Regions from separate parts of the Demequina sp. NBRC 110054 genome, predicted to be linked through region 2. Evidence: predicted binding sites of a transcription regulator. Region 2 holds the regulator's gene; the other holds the start of a gene.
The links. Region 2 encodes LexA, which represses DNA repair genes until DNA is damaged. Its sites were predicted from a motif close to TCGAACANNTGTTCGA; they were not measured.

Region 1: a site for LexA is predicted at 6,452-6,467, ahead of uvrA (excinuclease ABC subunit UvrA). Genes of this name have one in related genera too.

The regions. Positions count from the first base shown of each region.
Region 1 covers NZ_BBRK01000005.1:108,730-118,466, reverse strand. Annotated here, with positions in the region: gene yvcK (gluconeogenesis factor YvcK family protein) at 1-796, opposite strand, end outside; gene rapZ (RNase adapter RapZ) at 780-1,697, opposite strand; gene uvrC (excinuclease ABC subunit UvrC) at 1,694-3,577, opposite strand; gene uvrA (excinuclease ABC subunit UvrA) at 3,587-6,427, opposite strand; gene B7K23_RS09785 (YciI family protein) at 6,572-6,871, shown strand; gene B7K23_RS09780 (TerC family protein) at 6,898-7,938, opposite strand; gene uvrB (excinuclease ABC subunit UvrB) at 7,967-9,737, opposite strand, start outside.
Region 2 covers NZ_BBRK01000006.1:131,034-140,770, reverse strand. Annotated here, with positions in the region: gene B7K23_RS13315 (class I SAM-dependent methyltransferase) at 1-525, opposite strand, end outside; gene hflX (GTPase HflX) at 637-2,136, shown strand; gene B7K23_RS13305 (ATP-dependent DNA helicase) at 2,133-4,148, shown strand; gene lexA (transcriptional repressor LexA) at 4,227-4,937, opposite strand; gene B7K23_RS13295 (LysM peptidoglycan-binding domain-containing protein) at 5,113-5,433, shown strand; gene nrdR (transcriptional regulator NrdR) at 5,572-6,033, shown strand; gene serA (phosphoglycerate dehydrogenase) at 6,203-7,408, opposite strand; gene B7K23_RS13280 (AAA family ATPase) at 7,566-9,737, opposite strand, start outside.

The DNA of each region.
Region 1 (9,737 bases), on a different contig from region 2:
CCTGGTCGACGACCACCGCACGCGGCACGAAGCCGGGCGCGACGCGACGCAGGGCACGGACGTCGTCCGCGCGACCCATGCCGACCGTCTCGACATCCTCGTAGCCGATGTTCAGCGTCAGCACGGTGCGGCTCGCGGCGGCGTGCAGCGCCTCGGACACGGGCCCGACCAGGAAGTGCGGGATCACCGAGGTGTACCAGCTGCCCGGGCCGAGGACCACCGTGTCTGCGCCCGCGACGGCCTCGAGGGTCGCCGCGGGCACCCGGGGCTGACGGGGCTCGTTCCTGAGGTCCACGACCCGGCCCTCGGCCGTCGCGACGGCCACCTGGCCGCGCACCTCGCGCACCTCGCCGTCCCGCTCGACCTGCGCGACGATCTCGAGGGGGTCGAGCGCCACGGGAAGCACCCTGCCCTCGGCCCTCAGCAGCCGCGCGACCCAGTCGAGCCCCTCGACGATGTCGCCGGTGTGCTGCCACAGCCCGGCGATGAGGAGGTTGCCCACCGCGTGACCGTGGAGCGGGCCGGAGGTGTCGAAGCGAGTCTGGAGCACGTCACGCCACGTGAGCCCCCAGGGAGTGTCCTCGCACAGCGCGCTGAGCGCCATGCGCAGGTCGCCAGGGGGCACGACGTCCATCTCGGCGCGCAGGCGACCCGACGATCCTCCGTCGTCCCCCACCGTCACCACGGCCGTGATGCTCTGGGCGAACCTTCTCAGCGCGGTGAGGGACGTGTAGAGCCCATGGCCCCCGCCCAGAGCGACGACGTGGGGGCCGGTCGACTCATCGGTCCTTGTCACGATGCGTCGTCCTCACCTCGTGACCGCGCTCCCTCAGGCGCGCGGACAGCTCCTCCGCCATCGCCACGGACCGGTGCTTGCCACCGGTGCAGCCCACGGCGATCGTGACCGAGTGCTTGTCGTGGGCGCGGTACCCCGACAGCGCGATCTCGAGCACGTCCACGTATCCCGCGAGGAACGCCTGGGCGTCCTCGGAGCTCATCACGTGATCGCGCACGGCGGGATCGATCCCCGTGAGGGGCCGCAGCTCGGGAACCCAGTGGGGGTTGGGCAGGAAGCGCACGTCGGCGACGTAGTCCGCGTCCACCGGGGCGCCGTTCTTGAACCCGAAGGACATCACGTTCACGTGCAGCGTCGGGACCTCATCCGAGAACTCCTCGGTGATCGCGTCGCGCAGCTGATGGACGTTGAGCGAGGACGTGTCGATCACGAGGTCCGCGCGCGCCCGTACCGCGGCGACGGCCTGTCGCTCACGCACGATGCCCTCGTGGATCGTGGCGTCACCCTGCAGGGGATGCGGCCGACGCGCCTCCTCGAAGCGCCGCACGAGCGTCTCGTCGGACGCGTCGAGGAACAGCACCCGCACGTCGACGCCACGATGCTCGAGGTCGTCGACCACGGACTCGAGATCCGCGAAGTAGCCGCCGCCTCGGACATCCACGACGGTCGCGAGCCTGCGCTCGGGATCCGTCGCCACCATGGCGACGAGAGAGCCGAGCATCTGCGGCGGCAGGTTGTCCACGACGTACCAGCCCAGATCGCTCAGCACCGCCGCGGCGCGGGTGCGCCCCGCGCCGGACATGCCGGTGACGATGAGCACCTGGGAGTCCGGGTGCATCCCTGTGAGGTCGGGGCGGGGCAGGCCCGACGGATAGGTCTCGGGCGCCGGGTCGTCCGTCATGCCTCCAGCATGCCACCCGTGCCGTGCAGAGCGGCGTGAATCGCCGCGGCGAGCTGCTGGCCGACGCCTGGCACCATCGCGATCTGGTCGATGCTCGCCTCCTTCAGGCGCGCCACGGAGCCGAAGTGCGTCACGAGCGACTTGGCCCGCGCCGGCCCGACCCCGGGGATCTCGTCGAGCGCGGAGGCCTTCATCGCCTTGCCCCGCTTCCTGCGGTGCGCGGTGATCGCGAAGCGGTGGGCCTCGTCGCGCACGCGCTGGAGGAGGTACAGAGGCTCGGAGCCGCGCGGCAGGATCACGGGGAACTCCTCCCCCGGCACCCACACCTCCTCGAGGCGCTTCGCGAGACCGACCAGCGCGACGTCGTCGATGCCCAGCCGCTCAAGGACGCGCCGTGCGGCCTCGACCTGAGGCAGCCCTCCGTCGACCACCACGAGCTGTGGCGGATACGCGAAGCGCGACGACTCGCGCTCCTCGGGAGGCAGCTCCCGATCGGCGAGCAGGCGCTGGAAGCGCCGCGTGAGCACCTCGTCCATCGCGGCGGTGTCGTCGGCCGCGTCCCGCACGGTGAACTGCCGATACTCGGCCTTGCGCGGAAGCGCGTCCTCGAAGACGACCATCGAGCCCACCATGTTCGTGCCCTGGGTGTGGGAGATGTCGTAGCACTCGATCCGCAGCGGCGCCTCGGACATGCCGAGCGCCTCCTGGAGCTCCTGGAGCGCCTGGGACCTGCTCGTGAGATCGGAGGCGCGCTTGAGGCGATGCTGGTCGAGCACCTGCTGCGCATTCTGTCGTCCCGTGGCCGCGAGCTCGGCTTTCTTGCCTCGCTCGGGGGTGCGGAGCGAGACCTTCGCACCGCGCACCCCGGCGAGCCAGTCGGCGAGCGGCGCCGCATCGTCCGGAAGCACCGGCACGAGCACCTCGGGCGGGATGTCCCCCGACTCGACCGACGCGTACGCCTCCTGGACCAGCTGGGTGATCATCTGCGCCGAGTTCAGCGGCTCGGGCTTGTCGACGACCCAGCCGCGCTCCCCCGCGATGCGGCCGTCGCGCACGCGGAACACGTGTGCCGACGCCTCGAGGTCCTCGTCGATCAGGCTGAACACGTCCACGTCGGTGCCCTGCGACAGCACGATCGCGTTGCGCTCGAGCACGCTGCGCAGCGCCTCGAGCCTGTCGCGTGCGCGCGCCGCCACCTCGAACTCCTCACGCGCCGCCGCGTCCTCCATCTGCCTCGCAAGGTCGCGGATCAGCGGCTTCGCGTCGCCGCCGAGGACCTGGCAGACCCGGTCGGCGAGGTCACGGTGGTCCTCGGGCGAGATCTTGCCCACGCACGGCGCCGCGCACTTGTCGATGTAGCCGAGCAGGCAGGGACGGCCCTGGCGCTCGGCCTTGCGGAAGACCGCGGCGGCGCACGTGCGCATCGGCAGCACCGTGAGCAGCGTGTCGACGGTCTCCCGGATGGCCCACGCCTTCGCGTACGGACCGAAGTACCGCACGCCCTTGCGGCGGTCACCGCGCATGACCTGCATGCGGGGGAACTGCTCGTTCATGGTGACGGCGAGGAACGGGTACGACTTGTCGTCGCGGAAGACCACGTTGAACCGCGGGTCGTACTCCTTGATCCACGTGTGCTCGAGGATCAGGGCCTCGACCTCGTTGCGGACCACGGTCCATTCCACGGACGATGCGGTCGTCACCATCGCGCGGGTGCGCGGGTGCAGTCGCTCGAGCGGCTGGAAGTAGTTCTGCAGGCGCGCGCGCAGGCTCTTGGCCTTCCCCACGTACACGACGCGGCCGTGGGGGTCCCTGAAGCGGTAGACGCCCGGGCGCGCCGGGATCGTCCCGGTCGCGGGCCTGTAGTCGGCGGGGTTCGTCACCGCGCCAGCCTACGCGGGGGCACCGACGCCGAGGATCTCCGCGAGGAACCGACCCGTGTGGCTCGCCTCGACGTCCGCGACCTCCTCGGGCGTGCCCTCCGCGACGACGATGCCGCCGCCGGAACCGCCCTCGGGCCCCATGTCGATGACCCAGTCGGCGGACTTGATGACGTCGAGGTTGTGCTCGATCACGATGACCGTGTTGCCCTTCTCGACGAGGCCCTGGAGCACAAGCAGCAGCTTGCGGACGTCCTCGAAGTGCAGTCCGGTGGTCGGCTCGTCGAGGACGTAGACCGTCCGGCCCGTCGAGCGGCGCTGGAGCTCGGCCGCGAGCTTCACGCGCTGCGCCTCGCCGCCGGACAGGGTCGGCGCCGGCTGCCCCAGGCGCACGTAGCCGAGACCGACGTCGACGAGCGTGCGCAGATGTCTTGAGATCGAGGGAATCGCCTCGAAGAACTCCGCGGCCTCCTCGATCGGCATGTCGAGCACGTCGGCGACGGTCTTGCCCTTGAAGTGCACCTCGAGCGTCTCCCGGTTGTACCGCGCGCCCTTGCACACCTCGCACGGCACGTAGACGTCGGGAAGGAAGTTCATCTCGATCTTGAGCGTGCCGTCACCCGAGCAAGACTCGCATCGTCCGCCCTTGACGTTGAAGGAGAATCGTCCGGGGCCGTAGCCGCGCACCTTCGCCTCGGTGGTGTCGGCGAAGAGCTTGCGGACCTTGTCCCACACGCCCGTGTACGTCGCCGGGTTGGAGCGCGGAGTGCGGCCGATCGGCCCCTGATCCACGTGGACGATCTTGTCCAGGTGGTCGGTGCCGGTGATGCGCGTGTGCCGACCCGCGACCTGACGCGCGTGGTTGAGCGTGTTCGCGAGGCTCGTGTAGAGGATCGAGTTCACGAGGGTCGACTTGCCGGAGCCCGAGACTCCCGTGACCGCGGTGAGGACGCCGAGCGGGAACGTCACGTCGATGTTCCGCAGGTTGTTCTCGCGGGCACCGACCACGACGAGCTCGCGTCCCTTGGTCAGCTCGCGCCTCTCGGCGGGCGCCTCGATGGACCGGCGTCCCGACACGTAGGCGCCCGTGACCGACCGCTCGTTGGCGAGCAGGTCCTCGTACGATCCCGAGTGGACGACCTCGCCGCCGTGCTCCCCCGCGCCGGGGCCCACGTCGACGACCCAGTCGGCGGTGCGGATCGTGTCCTCGTCGTGCTCGACGACGATGAGCGTGTTGCCCAGGTCGCGAAGCCTCGTGAGCGTGTCGATCAGGCGCCGGTTGTCGCGCTGATGCAGGCCGATGCTCGGCTCGTCGAGCACGTAGAGCACGCCGACCAGGCCGGAGCCGATCTGGGTCGCGAGCCGGATGCGCTGCGCCTCGCCGCCCGAGAGGGTGCCGGCCGCGCGCGACATCGTGAGGTAGTCGAGGCCGACGTCGAGCAGGAAGCCCAGCCGCGCGTCGATCTCCTTGAGCACCTGGACAGCGATCGAGCGGCCGCGCTCGTCGAGCTCGGCGGTCGCGAGGAAGTCCCGAGCGTCGGCGATCGACAGATCGCAGACCTCCGCGATCGACCGGCCGCCGATCGTCACCGCGAGCACCTCGGGCTTGAGGCGCGAACCCTTGCACACGGGGCAGTCGACCTCGCGCATGTAGGCCTCGTACTTCTCTCGCGAGAAGTCCGACTCCGTCTGCTCGTGGAGGCGCTCGAGCCACGTCACGACGCCCTCGAAGCCCGTCGTGTACTGGCGCTCACGGCCGAAGCGGTTCTTGAAGCGCACGTGGACCTTGTAGTCCTTGCCGTTGAGGATCGCGTTCCTCGCGGCCTTCGGCAGGTTCTCCCACGGCTCGTCGAGCGAGAAGTCGAGCTCGTCGGCCAGCGCCGCGACCGTGCGCCCGAAGTACTCCGAGGACGTCTGGGCCCACGGCGCGACCGCGCCCTCGTTGAGCGTCCTCTGCGGGTCCGGGATGACGAGCTCGGGGTCGACCTCGAGGCGCACGCCGATGCCCGTGCACTCGGGGCAGGCGCCGTACGGGGCGTTGAACGAGAACGTGCGAGGCTCCATCTCCTCGAGCGTCAGCACGTGATCGTTGGGGCACGCGCGCTTCTCGCTGTAGCGGCGCTGCGGGAGCTCGCCGTCGACGGGGTCGATCACGACGAGGCCGTCCGCGATCCGCAACGCGGTCTCGACCGAGTCGGCAAGGCGCTGCCGGACGCCGTCGCGGGCGACGAGGCGATCGACGACGACCTCGATGTCGTGCTTGAGCTTCTTCTCGAGCTGCGGAGGCTCGGTGAGCTGCACCGTCTCGCCGTCGACGCGGGCGCGGGCGAAGCCCTGCTGCTGGAGCTCCTCGAAGAGGTCCTGGTACTCGCCCTTGCGGCCGCGCACCACCGGCGCGAGCACCTGGTAGCGCGTGCCCTCGGGAAGCGCGAGCACCGAGTCGACGATCTGCTGCGGAGTCTGCGAGCGGATCTCCTCGCCGCACACGGGGCAATGCGGCGTGCCGACGCGCGCGTAGAGCAGGCGCAGGTAGTCGTAGACCTCGGTGATCGTGCCCACGGTCGAGCGCGGGTTGCGGTTCGTCGACTTCTGATCGATGGACACCGCCGGCGACAGGCCCTCGATGAAGTCGACGTCGGGCTTGTCCATCTGCCCGAGGAACTGGCGCGCGTACGCGCTCAGCGACTCGACGTAGCGGCGCTGCCCCTCCGCGAAGATCGTGTCGAAGGCCAGGGAGGACTTGCCGGATCCGGACAGCCCCGAGAACACGATGAGAGAGTCCCGGGGAAGGTCCAGATCGACGCCCTTGAGGTTGTGCTCGCGCGCTCCGCGCACCAGGATCCGGTCGTTCACACGGCAATGCTACGCGCTCCCGCTTCGAACACCTGTTCGATGCCGTTCGCGTGTCGCGTCCCGGTGCCACCCGAGAGGATCTGGCGTGCCGCGGCCGCGGAGCGCCACGGGCGCGGAGCACGCCCGGTGGTACAGGATGGGTCCATGAGCCTCTACGCAGTGCACTACACGTACGACGAGCGCGCCGAGGAGCGCGCAGCCAGGCGCCCTGAGCACCTTGGCCACTTCCGCGCGCTCGCCGCGGAGGGGAAGGTGCCCGTCATCGGCCGCTACGGCGACGAGCTCGAGCCCGGTGCGCTCATCGTGCTCGACGTCGACTCGCTCGACGAGGCGGAGACCATCGTGGCGAACGATCCCTACGTGCTCGCGGGCCTCGTTCCCGAGCGGGTCATCCGCGAGTGGCCCGCATTCGGCGCGTGGCCCGGGCGCGACTTCCCCGCCTGAGCCCGAACGGCCGGTAGCCGGCCTCGCTAGACCTGCTCGTTCTCGTCGGTGCGAGGCTCGGGTTCGACATCCTCGCGCGGGTCGTGCAGATGCTCCCCCGTGCGCCGCGAGACGATCAGCGAGGCGATCGCTGCCGTGCCGAGCACGCCGACGATCACCCCGAGCGACACCCACGTGGACGGGACGGGCACGCTCTCGAAGGGCTGACCGTCGTTGAGGAACGGCAGCGTGTTGCCGTGCAGGGCCTCGAGGATCATCTTGACGCCGATGAACCCGAGCACGACTGCAAGGCCGTAGGACAGGTAGATGAGGCGGCTGAGCAGGCCATCGACCACGAAGAAGAGCTGGCGCAGCCCCAGCAGGGCGAGGGCGTTCGCGGTGAAGACGATGTACGGATCCTGCGTGAGCCCGAAGATGGCCGGGATCGAGTCGAGCGCGAACATCACGTCGGTCGATCCCAGCGCGACGACCACGAGCAGCAGCGGCGTCACCATGCGCTTGCCGTGCTCGTGGACGAGCATGTGGGTGCCGCGGTAGCCGTCCGTCACCGGCATGGCTCGACGCACCGCGCGGATGAAGGCGTTCTCCTTGTACTCGGTCTCCCCCTCCTCGGCGCCGCCCTCCCGACCGACCATGATCGCGGTGTAGATGAGGAAGAGCCCGAACAGGAAGAACACCCAGTGGAAGGCGTTGAGCGCCGCGGCGCCGGCGGCGATGAAGAAGCCTCGGAACACGAGCGCGAGGGCGATTCCGATGAGAAGCACCCGCTCCCTCAGCTTGGGCGGCACCGCGAAGCGCGTGAGGATCACGAGGAACACGAACAGGTTGTCGACCGACAGCGACTTCTCCGTCACGTATCCGGCGAGGAACTCCGCGCCCTTGTCCGGCGTGGACCACCACCAGAAGCTCGCTCCGAACAGGAGCGAGATGCCGATGTAGAACACGGACCACCACATCGACTCCTTGAAGGAGGGCACGTGCGGGCGGCCCACGACCACGAAGAAGTCGAAGGCGAACATGCCGACGATGACCGCGAGCGTGATCGTCCAGACGAGGGGTGATTCCACCCGATCATCCTAGAGGCGGCACGAGGGGTCAGCCCGCGGCGAGCATGCCCCTGAGCTCCTTCTTGAGCTCGCCGATCTCATCGCGCAGCCGCGCCGCGAGCTCGAACTGCAGCTCGGAGGCGGCCTCGCGCATCTGCGCGGACAGCTCCTCGATCAGGTCGGAGAGCTCCTCGGCGGGCCGCTCGCGCTGCTGCGGGTCGACCGTGCTCGGCGTCGGGGCCTTCGCGCGCGCCTCCTCGAGGGTCTGTGCGGTGTCGGCCTCCTCGCGCGCGAGCATCTCGGTGATGTCGCCGATGCGCTTGCGCAGCGGCGTGGGGTCGATGCCGTGCTCGGTGTTGTACGCGACCTGGATCTCGCGACGGCGATTGGTCTCGTCGATCGCGGATGCCATGGAGTCCGTGATCGTGTCCGCATACATGTGGACCTCACCGGAGACGTTGCGCGCCGCGCGGCCGATCGTCTGGATCAGCGAGGTCCCCGAGCGGAGGAACCCCTCCTTGTCCGCGTCGAGGATCGACACGAGAGAGACCTCCGGAAGGTCGAGGCCCTCGCGCAGCAGGTTGATGCCCACGAGCACGTCGAAGCGTCCCCGCCGCAGCTCGCGGAGCAGCTCCACCCGGCGCAGCGTGTCCACGTCCGAGTGGAGGTACTCGACGCGGACCTCTCGATCGGACAGGTACTCGGTGAGATCCTCCGCCATCTTCTTGGTCAGGGTCGTCACGAGCACGCGCTCGTCGCGCTCGACGCGCAGCCGGATCTCCTCGAGGAGGTCGTCGATCTGCCCCTCGGTCGGCTTGACGACGATCTTGGGGTCGACGAGGCCCGTCGGGCGGATGATCTGCTCGACCACTCCGTCGGAGCGCTCGAGCTCGTACTGCCCTGGGGTCGCCGAGAGGTACACGGTCTGGCCGATCCGCTCCTGGAACTCGGGGAACTTCAGCGGCCGGTTGTCGAGCGCGGACGGGAGCCTGAAGCCGTGGTCGACCAGGGTGCGCTTGCGCGACGCGTCGCCCTCGTACATCGCGCCGATCTGCGGCACCGTCACGTGCGACTCGTCGATCACGAGCAGGAAGTCGTCCGGGAAGTAGTCGAGGAGCGTGTGAGGGGGCGTCCCCTGCTCGCGCTGCTCGATGTGCCTCGAGTAGTTCTCGATGCCCGAGCAGGTGCCGACCGACCGCATCATCTCGAGGTCGAACGTCGTGCGCATCTTGAGCCGCTGCGCCTCGAGCAGCTTGTTCTGCCGCTCGAGCTCCTGAAGCCGCTCCTCGAGCTCGAGCTCGATGGTCCGGATCGCCGCGTTCATGCGCTCCTCGCTCGCGACATAGTGCGAGGCCGGGAACAGGTGCACCTGCTCGCGCTTCTCGACCACGTCGCCCGTGAGCGGATGCAGCGTGTAGAGCGCCTCGACCTCGTCGCCGAACATCTCGATGCGGATCGCGAGCTCCTCGTACACCGGGATGATCTCCACGGTGTCGCCACGCACGCGGAACGTGCCGCGGGTGAACGCGAGGTCGTTGCGCGCGTACTGCATCTGCACGAACTCCCGCAGTAGCGAGTCACGATCCACGACATCGCCCACCGCGAGCGTCACCATGCCCTGGATGTACTCCTCGGGAGTGCCGAGACCGTAGATGCACGACACCGACGAGACGACGACGACGTCGCGTCGCGTCAGCAGTGAGTTGGTCGCGGAGTAGCGCAGCCGCTCGACCTCCTCGTTGATCGACGAGTCCTTCTCGATGAAGGTGTCCGTCTGCGGGACATAGGCCTCGGGCTGGTAGTAGTCGTAGTAGCTCACG
Region 2 (9,737 bases):
GGCCATGAGCGAGTCCGCACCGAGGTTCTTCTGGACCACGAGGTAGGCGACGCCGCCGGGCGCGAGCCGGGGCAGCCACTTGAGGAGAAGCTCGCGCAGCGCGGTCTTGCCGATCCGGATCGGCGGGTTGGACCAGATCACGTCGAAGCGCTGGTCGACCGGGACCGCGTCGGGCACGGCGGCCACGATCGGCGCGAGGGGGGCGACGGCGTTGACGCGCTCGACGTTGCGGCACAGCAGGTCGAGGGCGCGCTCGTTGACGTCCACGGCGGTCACGTTCGCGTGGGGCGAGCGCAGCGCGGCGGTCAGCGCGATCGGACCCCAGCCGCAGCCGAGGTCGAGCACGCGTCCGTGCGGGTTGGGCGCGGTGCGCAGCAGCACCTGCGTGCCGCGGTCCACGTGATCGGGGGAGAAGACGCCGGGCGCCGTCTCGAGGGTCAGATCCTTGCCGGCGAGCGTCACGGAGATCGTGCGCCTCTCATCGGGCGAGGCTGGCTGCGCGCTGAAGTAGTGGTCGTCGCTCACGCCTGAAGCGTAACCTTCCCCGGACCATGGCTCAGGGCATCCGCGGGGTGAGACAATGGATCACCTATGACAGACCGCCTTCACCGCATCGACGACGACCTCGACACCGTCATGGACGACGGGCCCCTGGAGGACCGCGCGTCCGCCCCCGACGACGACGCGCGGACCGACGCCGTGCTCGAGCGGATCCTGTCGCGCTCGGGCACTGCGGTGAGCGAGGGCGCGACCTCGGAGACCGACTACGACGGTGACCAGTACGACCGTGAGGAGCGCGCCGCGCTGCGTCGCGTCGCGGGGCTCTCGACGGAGCTCGAGGACGTCACCGAGGTCGAGTACCGCCAGCTGCGCCTCGAGCGCGTCGTGCTCGTCGGCCAGTGGTCGCACGGCACCGCGCAGGACGCCGAGATCGGTCTGCGCGAGCTCGCCGCCCTCGCCGAGACGGCCGGTTCCGAGGTTCTCGACGGCGTCCTCCAGCGTCGTCCGCATCCCGACCCCGCCACCTACATCGGCGCGGGCAAGGCCCAGGAGGTCCACGATCTCGTCAAGGCCGTCGGGGCTGACACCGTCATCGTCAACGACGATCTCGCGCCCAGCCAGCGGCGCGCGCTCGAGGACGTCGTCAAGGTCAAGGTCATCGACCGCACCGCGCTGATCCTCGACATCTTCGCGCAGCACGCGAAGTCCCGTGAGGGCAAGGCCCAGGTCGAGCTCGCGCAGCTCGAGTACCTGCTGCCGCGCCTGCGCGGCTGGGGTGACTCGATGTCCCGCCAGGCCGGTGGTCGCGTCGCGGGCGGTGAGGGCATCGGCTCACGCGGTCCCGGTGAGACGAAGATCGAGCTCGACCGTCGCCGCATCCGCACGCGCATGGCGATGCTGCGCCGCCAGATCAAGGCGATGGAGCCCGCGCGCGCGGTGCGTCGAGAGCGCAGGCTCGGACTTCCGAACGTCGCGATCGTGGGCTACACGAACGCCGGCAAGTCGTCCCTGCTCAACCGCGTGACCGGCGCGGGCGTGCTGGTCGAGAACGCACTCTTCGCGACCCTCGACCCGACCGTGCGACGCTCTCAGACCCCGGACGGGCGCGCCTTCACGGTGTCCGACACCGTCGGGTTCGTGAAGGACCTTCCGCACCAGCTCGTCGCGGCCTTCGCGTCGACCCTCGAGGAGGCGGCCCACGCCGACCTCGTCCTGCACGTCGTCGACGCCGCCCACCCGGACCCCGAGGGGCAGATCCGCGCGGTGCACGAGGTGCTCGCGGACGTTCCGGGCGCGACCGACGTCCCCGAGCTGCTGGTCCTCAACAAATGCGACGTCGCGGATGCCGCGACCGTGCTGCAGCTCAGGTCCCGCCGCGAGCGGTCGGTCGAGGTGTCCGCGCTCACGGGCGAAGGCGTCGCAGAGCTCATGGACGTCATCGGCGAGATGCTGCCCCGACCCGGGGTCAAGGTCGACCTCGTCGTGCCCTACACGCGCGGCGACCTCATCAGCGAGGCACACACGCACGGCGAGGTGCTCGGCGAGAGCCACGAGGCCGACGGCACCCACCTGGTCGCGCTCGTCGACGAGTCGCTCGCGGCCCGCCTGGAGGCGAGCGCGGCGGCCGCCTCGTGACGCCGGCCCCCCACGCGGAGGTTGAGGACCTCGATCGGGACGATGCGGTCGTCGCTGAGGGATCGGACGTCGCCCTCGACGACCCGCACGAGGTCGCGGAGCTGCTCGAGGCCGCGGTCGAGGCGCTGTCGGGCCGCCCTCGCGAGGGGCAGCAGCGGATGGCCGCCGTGGTGGCGAAGGCCCTGCACGACGGAGAGCATGCACTCGTGCAGGCCGGCACGGGAACCGGAAAGTCCCTCGGCTACTTGGTGCCCGCGGTCGCGCACGCGGCGCGCACGGGCCAGCGGATCGTCGTCTCCACCGCGACGCTCGCTCTCCAGCGGCAGGTCTACACGAAGGACCTGCCGATGGTCCTCGACGCCCTCGAGCCGGTCCTCGGCAAGCGGCCGGGCGTCGCTCTGTTCAAGGGGCGCTCGAACTACCTGTGCGTGCACCGCCTCGGCGGCGGCTACCCCGAGCCCGACGACGATCGACTCTTCGACGTCGGCCCGACGAGCGACCTCGGTCGCGAGGTCGCGCGCCTGCATCAGTGGGCGGACGAGACCGAGACCGGCGACCGCGACGACCTTGTCCCGGGCGTGTCCGGCAGGGCGTGGGCGCAGGTCTCCGTGTCCGGGCGCGAGTGCCTCGACAGTAAGTGCCCGATGGCGGACGAGTGCTTCTCCCAGCGCGCGCGCAAGGAGGCGACCGACGCGCGCATCGTCGTGACGAACCACGCGGTGCTCGGGGTGCAGGCCGCGAGTCACGACCTGCTCGGCGAGCACGACGTGCTGATCGTCGATGAGGCGCACGAGCTGGTCCAGCGCATCACCTCGGCCGCCACGCACGAGCTCACGGTGCGCGGGCTCGACCGCGCGGCGAGCGCCGTGCGGCGCTGCGGCAGGACGACGGACGACCTGGACCGCGCCGCGCGCGCCGTCGACTCCGCCCTCGGCGACCTCACGGTCGGGCGCCTGCGCCGCGGCCTGCCCGAGGAGCTCGCCGCCGCGGTCGAGCTGGTCCGCGGCGCCGCGCGCACGCTGCTCACAGAGGTCGCGAAGACGCAGGAGCAGGCGGGAGCGGCGGCGAAGATGGCGAGCGCGGCGCTCACCGAGATCGTCGACGTGTGCGCCGAGCTGCAGGGGGAGGAGGGGCGCTACGTCATCTGGCTCGCTCCTCCGGACGGCGAGTACGACGAGGAGCGGCCCTCGCGCATCGTCGCGGCTCCGCTCGACGTCGCGGGGCTGATCGGGCACCGGCTGGCCGAGGAGAAGTCCGCGGTGTTCACCTCGGCGACGCTCGCTCTCGGGGGCGGCTTCGACTCGATCGCGCGCCACCTCGGGATGGACGACCCCGTGACCCTCGACGCGGGCAGTCCCTTCGACTATGGCCGCCAGGGCATCCTCTACGTCGCGTCCCACCTTCCGCGCCCCACGCAGGGCGGGATCTCCGAGGAGGCGATCGAGGAGCTCGTCGCGCTCGTCGAGGCCGCGGGAGGCAGGACGCTCGGCCTCTTCAGCTCGCATCGGGCGGCCCAGGCTGCGACCGAGGCGCTGCGCGAGCGGCTCGATCTGCCCGTGCTCAACCAGAAGGACGACCAGCTCCCTACTCTCGTGAAGCAGTTCGCGGAGGACCCGCGCGCGTGCCTGTTTGGGTCCACCTCGCTGTGGCAGGGCATCGACGTGCCGGGAGCGACGGCATCGCTCGTGGTGATCGACCGCATCCCGTTCCCGAGACCCGACGACCCGGTGTCGCAGGCACGTACCGAGGCCGTGGGCGCCGCAGGGGGCAATGGCTTCATGGCGGTCAGCGCGACGCATGCCGCACTGCTCATGGCACAGGGCGCGGGACGCCTGATCCGATCCATGGATGACCGCGGCGTGGTCGCGGTGCTCGACTCGCGGCTCAAGACCGCGCGCTACGGAGGGTTCCTCGCCCGGTCGATGCCGCCCCTGTGGGGAACGACGGATCGCGAGGCGGTCCTCGGAGCGCTGCGGCGCCTGGACGATGCGGCGTGCGCCGACGGTCGGTAGGGGCCGCGTGGCGCGTCGCGCACACCTGCGGGGTGTCGCTGGGAAGTGTGCTGCAGTCCCGCCTAGGGCCGGGGAGCGCTAGAGGCGGCGCATGACAGACACGACCTTGCCCATGATCTGGGCATGCGTGCCATCGATCGGCGTGTAGGCGGGGTTGTGCGGCATGAGCCACACCTGACCGTCGCGTCGCCGGAAGGTCTTCACGGTTGCCTCGTCGTCGAGCAGCGCGGCCACGATGTCGCCGTTCTCGCACGTCGCCTGCCGGCGGACGACGACCCAGTCGCCGTCGCAGATCGCGGCGTCGATCATCGAGTCTCCGGAGACGTTGAGCATGAACAGCTCGCCCTCGCCCGTGAGCTGGCGGGGGAGCGTGAAGACGTCCTCGACCGCCTGATCCGCGAGGATCGGGCCACCCGCGGCGATCCGGCCGACGAGCGGCACGCCGACCGTCGGGCCGTCCGCGAGGGCCGCGGGGACGGCCGCGGCCTCGGGAAGCTCCGGGGGAGCCGCGGCATCCTCGGGCATGACGACCTCGATCGCGCGCGGGCGGTGCGGGTCGCGGCGCAGGAAGCCCTTGGACTCGAGCGCGCTGAGCTGATGCTTGACCGATGAGGTCGACGTGAGCCCGACGGCCTCCCCGATCTCGCGCATCGACGGCGGGTAGCCGCGCGAGGCGACCGAGTCGCGGATGTGCTCGAGGATCAGGCGCTGCCTGTCGGTGAGGGCGTTCTCCGCGTGCACGTCCGGGAACGCGTGGATCGTCGCGTCCTGCCGATCGCCGTCAGCCATGGTGTCGCCCTCCGTCCGAGCCGGGATGTCAGACCCCGGTGATTCCTTTGTCTCGAACCTAGGGCAGACGAGTGGCCAAATCAAACATTTGTTCGAGCGTGTCTTGTGAATGTCGCCACTCGGTGCTACAACTAGAACAGACGTTCGATAGAACATATGTTCGAAGGAGGATGACATGTCGATCGGAAACGTGACCGTGACCGCACCCCGGACGGCCTCTGCCCGCCTGCGTCGGGCGCTCGTGCTGATGGTGCTCCTCGCCCTCGCGATGCTCATCGCGCCCCGCGCGCTCGCGGGTGCCGACGCGGTGCCCGTCGAGTCGTCGCTTACCTCGTACACCGTCGCGACCGGGGACACGCTTTGGGAGATCGCCTCGGCGCTCACGCCTGCTGGCGACGACGTGTCGGAGACCGTCGCAGAGATCGTCGAGATCAACCGCATGGCGGACTCGTCGCTCATGGCCGGCGAGCAGATCCTGATCCCGATCGAGAGCTGATCCGGAGCGGCGCAGGTGCCCTCCCTCGAAGACTCCCGTGACCCCCGAAGTCTTCCAAGCGGCCGATGCTCGCAGTCGGACTTGCGTGCGCCGGGACGATATGTGCGTGACTGGTGTGAATCGTGGGAGAGTAGGGGCATGTATTGCCCGTTCTGCAGGAACCCTGACTCCAGGGTCGTCGACTCACGCGTCGCCGACGACGGCGGTCAGATCCGGCGTCGTCGAGAGTGCCCGAGCTGCGGCAAGCGCTTCTCGACCGTCGAGACCCCCACGCTGATGGTGGTCAAGAGGACGGGTGTCGCCGAGCCGTTCAGCCGCGACAAGGTCGTCACCGGTGTGCGCAAGGCGTGCCAGGGGCGCCCCGTGAGCGACGACGATCTCGTGAAGCTCGCCTACCGCGTCGAGGACACCATCCGCGAGGGCGGTCAGGCCGAGATCAACGCCCTCGACATCGGGCGTGCGATCCTTGCGCCGCTGCGCGACCTCGACGAGATCGCCTACCTGCGATTCGCGAGCGTGTATCAGGCGTTCGACACCCTCGACGACTTCCAAGCCGCGATCGACCGGCTCCGCGCCGAGGACGCCGCGCGCGAGAAGTAGGCGCGATCCGAGAGAGGCGGCCGCCCGTGGGCCTCTTGCCGTTCGGGTGCGCCACCGGGCCGATGCTCGACGGAGGCGGCGTGCCCTTGCCGGGGCGCTAGGCGCAGCGCACACGAGAGAGCCCGCCGCGGACCAGGGTCCGGGCGGGCTCCTTCGTCGGGTGATCGGGTCAGGAAACGACGCGCACCTTCACGGTCCCGGGCATCCCGCGCAGCTCCTCGACCGTCTCGCGGCTCAGGCCCGAGGCGACGTCCGTCACCACGTAGCCGAGCTCTCCGCGGGTCGAGAGCATCTGCGCGTCGATGTTCACGCCGTGCGCCGCGAAGACCTGGTTGACCGCGGCGAGGACGCCGGGCACGTTGGCGTGCAGGTGGGCGACGCGGTGCGAGCCCTGGACCTGCTCGAGCGACAGGCTCGGCAGGTTGACCGACAGCGACGTCGACGCGTGCTTGACGTAGTCGCGCAGGCGTGAGGCGACGAACTGACCGATGTCGCGCTGCGCCTCCTCGGTCGAGCCGCCGATGTGCGGCGTGAGGATCACGTTGCGCTTGCCGCGCAGGGGCGACTCGAACAGGTCGCCCTTCTTCTTGGGCTCGACGGGGAAGACGTCGAGCGCGGCTCCGCCGATCGCGCCCGACTCGAGCGCCTCGCCGAGCGCCTCCATGTCGGTGATGAATCCGCGCGAGAGGTTCAGGAACTTGGCGCCGGGCTTCATCGCGGCGAACTGCTCGCGGCCGAAGAAGTTCTGGTTGCCCGCGCGGCCGTCGACGTGCAGCGTGACGATGTCGGCCTCGCCGAGCAGCGCCTCGAGCGAGGGCATCGGCGTCGCGTTGCCGAGCGCGAGCTTCTCCGAGGTGTCGTAGAAGATCACGTTCATGCCGAGCGCCTCGGCGATCACGGACAGCTGCGAGCCGATGTTGCCGTAGCCCACGATGCCGAGCGTGCGGCCGCGGATCTCGTGCGAGCCCTCGGCGGTCTTCGACCACACACCCTCGTGCATCTGGTTGTTGTGCTCGGCGAGCCGACGCGTGAGCGAGATCATCTCGGACACGGCCATCTCGACCACGGAGCGCGTGTTCTGGAAAGGCGCGTTGAACGCGGCGACGCCGTGACGCGCGGCCGCGTCCAGCTCGATCTGGTTCGTGCCGATCGAGAACGCGCCGACCGCGAGGAGCGAGGGCGAGGCCTCGATCACGCGCTCGGTCAGGTGGGTCTTGGAGCGGATGCCGAGCAGCTCGACGCCGTCGAGGGCGGCGATGAGCTCGTCCTCGTCCATCGCTCCGACGTGGTTGTCCACCTCGATGCCGGCCTTGGTGAGGACCTCGGTGGCACGGGGGTGGAGGGATTCAAGGAGAAGTGCGCGCACGAGCGTCATACTCTCGCAAAACAGCGGGATGACCAACTTCGAGCACCCGGTGCCCCCGAACTCGGGGGTGGGACCGCGTGTCGTGCGGTTCGTGCGCCGCCGTCATCCAAGGTGCGGATACACAGGCCTGCAATCCCACGTCGATGACGGGGCTTCTGTCAGTGCGCTACTCGCCCAATCCGGGCGGAAGGTCCCCCGCGTGGACGATGTCGAGGTGGCGGGTCGGGCGGGTGAGGGCCACATAGAGGTCGCCCGCCCGGTGGGCGATGGCCGAGGGGTCCACGACCACCACGGCGTCGAACTCGAGGCCCTTTGAGGCGAGCGCTCCGAGGATCTCGACGTCGTGCTCGCCGAGCTCCGCGCGCAGCTCCTCGTGAAGCGGCTCGGGCGCGATCACCGCGACGATGCCGCCCCCGGAGGCCTTGAGGGACTCCGCGCGGTGGATCGCGCGCCTGACCGCCGCGGAGGCGAAGGAGGTGCGCTCGACGCGGTGGTACGCGACCGCATCGTCCACCGCGCGCGCGGCGCTCAGCTCGGAGACCGGCAGCCGCACCGCCTTGGCGAAGGACTGCGCCGCCTCGGCCACCTGGGCCGGGATGCGGTAGCTCACCGTGAGCTCGCGCAGGGTCCACGTGCCCTTGAACAGCGGGTCCATCGCCTCGGGCCACCACTGCGTGCCCGCGGCCGACGACGTCTGCGCGACGTCGCCGACGATCGTGAAGGACCGGGTGGGGCAGCGGCGGGACAGCATGCGCCACGCCATGGGGCTCAGCTCCTGCGCCTCGTCGACGACGATGTGGCCGTAGGTCCACGTGCGGTCGGCCGCGGCGCGCTCGGCGACGGTGAGGCGCGACCCGCCCTCGCGCATGCGCGAGGCGAGGGCCTCGGCGGTGACCATCCCGCCATCGCCGAAGGTCTCGAGGACCTCCTTGGCGTACTCGAGCTCCTCCGACGTGAGGTCACCCGCATTCGGGCGCGGCGAGCCGGAGGGCATGTCTCCGAGCAGCTCCGCAGCCTCGTCGAGCAGCGGCACGTCGGCGTCCGTGAACGGGGCGGAGGTCGGCCGCAGCAGCAGGTCGCGGTCCTGCGGGCTCAGCGACGGCGCCGCGTTGTCCAGCAGGTGCGCCTTCGAGAACAGGTCCTTGAGCAGCTGCGAGGGGGTGATCGGTAGCCAGCACAGGTTGATGGCGATCCGGATGGTGCGGTTGTCGCGGACCTCGCGCTCGAGCTCGAGCCGGTCATCCGCCTCGACGTGCTCGAGCTGCTCCGCGAGCTGGGAGGTCAGGCGTCCGATCATGTCCTTCGCGAACGTCGCGCGGGCCTCGTTGTGGGGCCTGCCGTCGCGGCGGGCACGTGCCTGGGCGTCACGGATGTCCGAGCGGCGGATCACGACCGGCCGCCCATCGAGTCGCACGGTCTGGTCGGTGCGCGGCACGCGCTGACGCTCCCTGACCGCGCGCTTGATCACGCGCGCCATGTCCGCGCGGCCCTTGATGCGGGCGACCGCGTCTGTCTCGACGCCCGTCGCGGTGACGCCCTTGAGCAGGCCCGCGAGCGTCGTCGACACGGCGCCGGTCTCGCCGAGCGAGGGCAGCACGTGGTCGATGTAGCGCAGGAACTGGCGCGACGGCCCGATCAGCAGCACGCCGCGGCTCGCGAGGCGCTCGCGGTGGTGGTACAGCAGGAAGGCCGCGCGGTGAAGCGCCACGGCGGTCTTTCCGGTGCCCGGCCCGCCCTGCACCACGAGCGCGCCCTCCATGGGGGCGCGGATGACAGCGTCCTGCTCGGCCTGGATGGTCGCGACGATGTCGCCCATGCGGCCGGTGCGGCGCGCGTCGAGCGCGGCGAGCAGCGCGCCCTCGCCCGCGAGCCCCTCGACGCGGCCCGAGGCACGCAGCGCCTCGACGTCCAGCACATCGTCCTCGACCGCGGTGACCTTGCGCCCGCGCGTCGTGAGGTGGCGTCGGTTCATGACGCCGCTCGGGGACGCCGCGGTGGCCGAGTAGAAGGCGCGCGCCGCGGGGGCGCGCCAGTCCGTGAGCAGCGGGCCGTGGTCCTCGTCGGACAGGCCGATGCGGCCGACGTAGAGGGTCTCGCCGTCGGTCATGTCGAGGCGGCCGAAGCACAGCCGGTCCTCGACCGCGTCGAGCTGGCCGATGCGGTCCTCGTACAGCGTGGCAAAGGCATCCCGCTCGGAGCGGTTCTGCGGAGAGCCGGAGGGGCCCTGGCGGCGGATCTCGGCGAGCCTGCCCTCGGTCTCGTCACGGAGCGTGTCGAGACGCCCGTACAGCGTGTCGACGACGCGCTGCTCGGCCTCGAGTCCCGTGTCGGTGGCGGT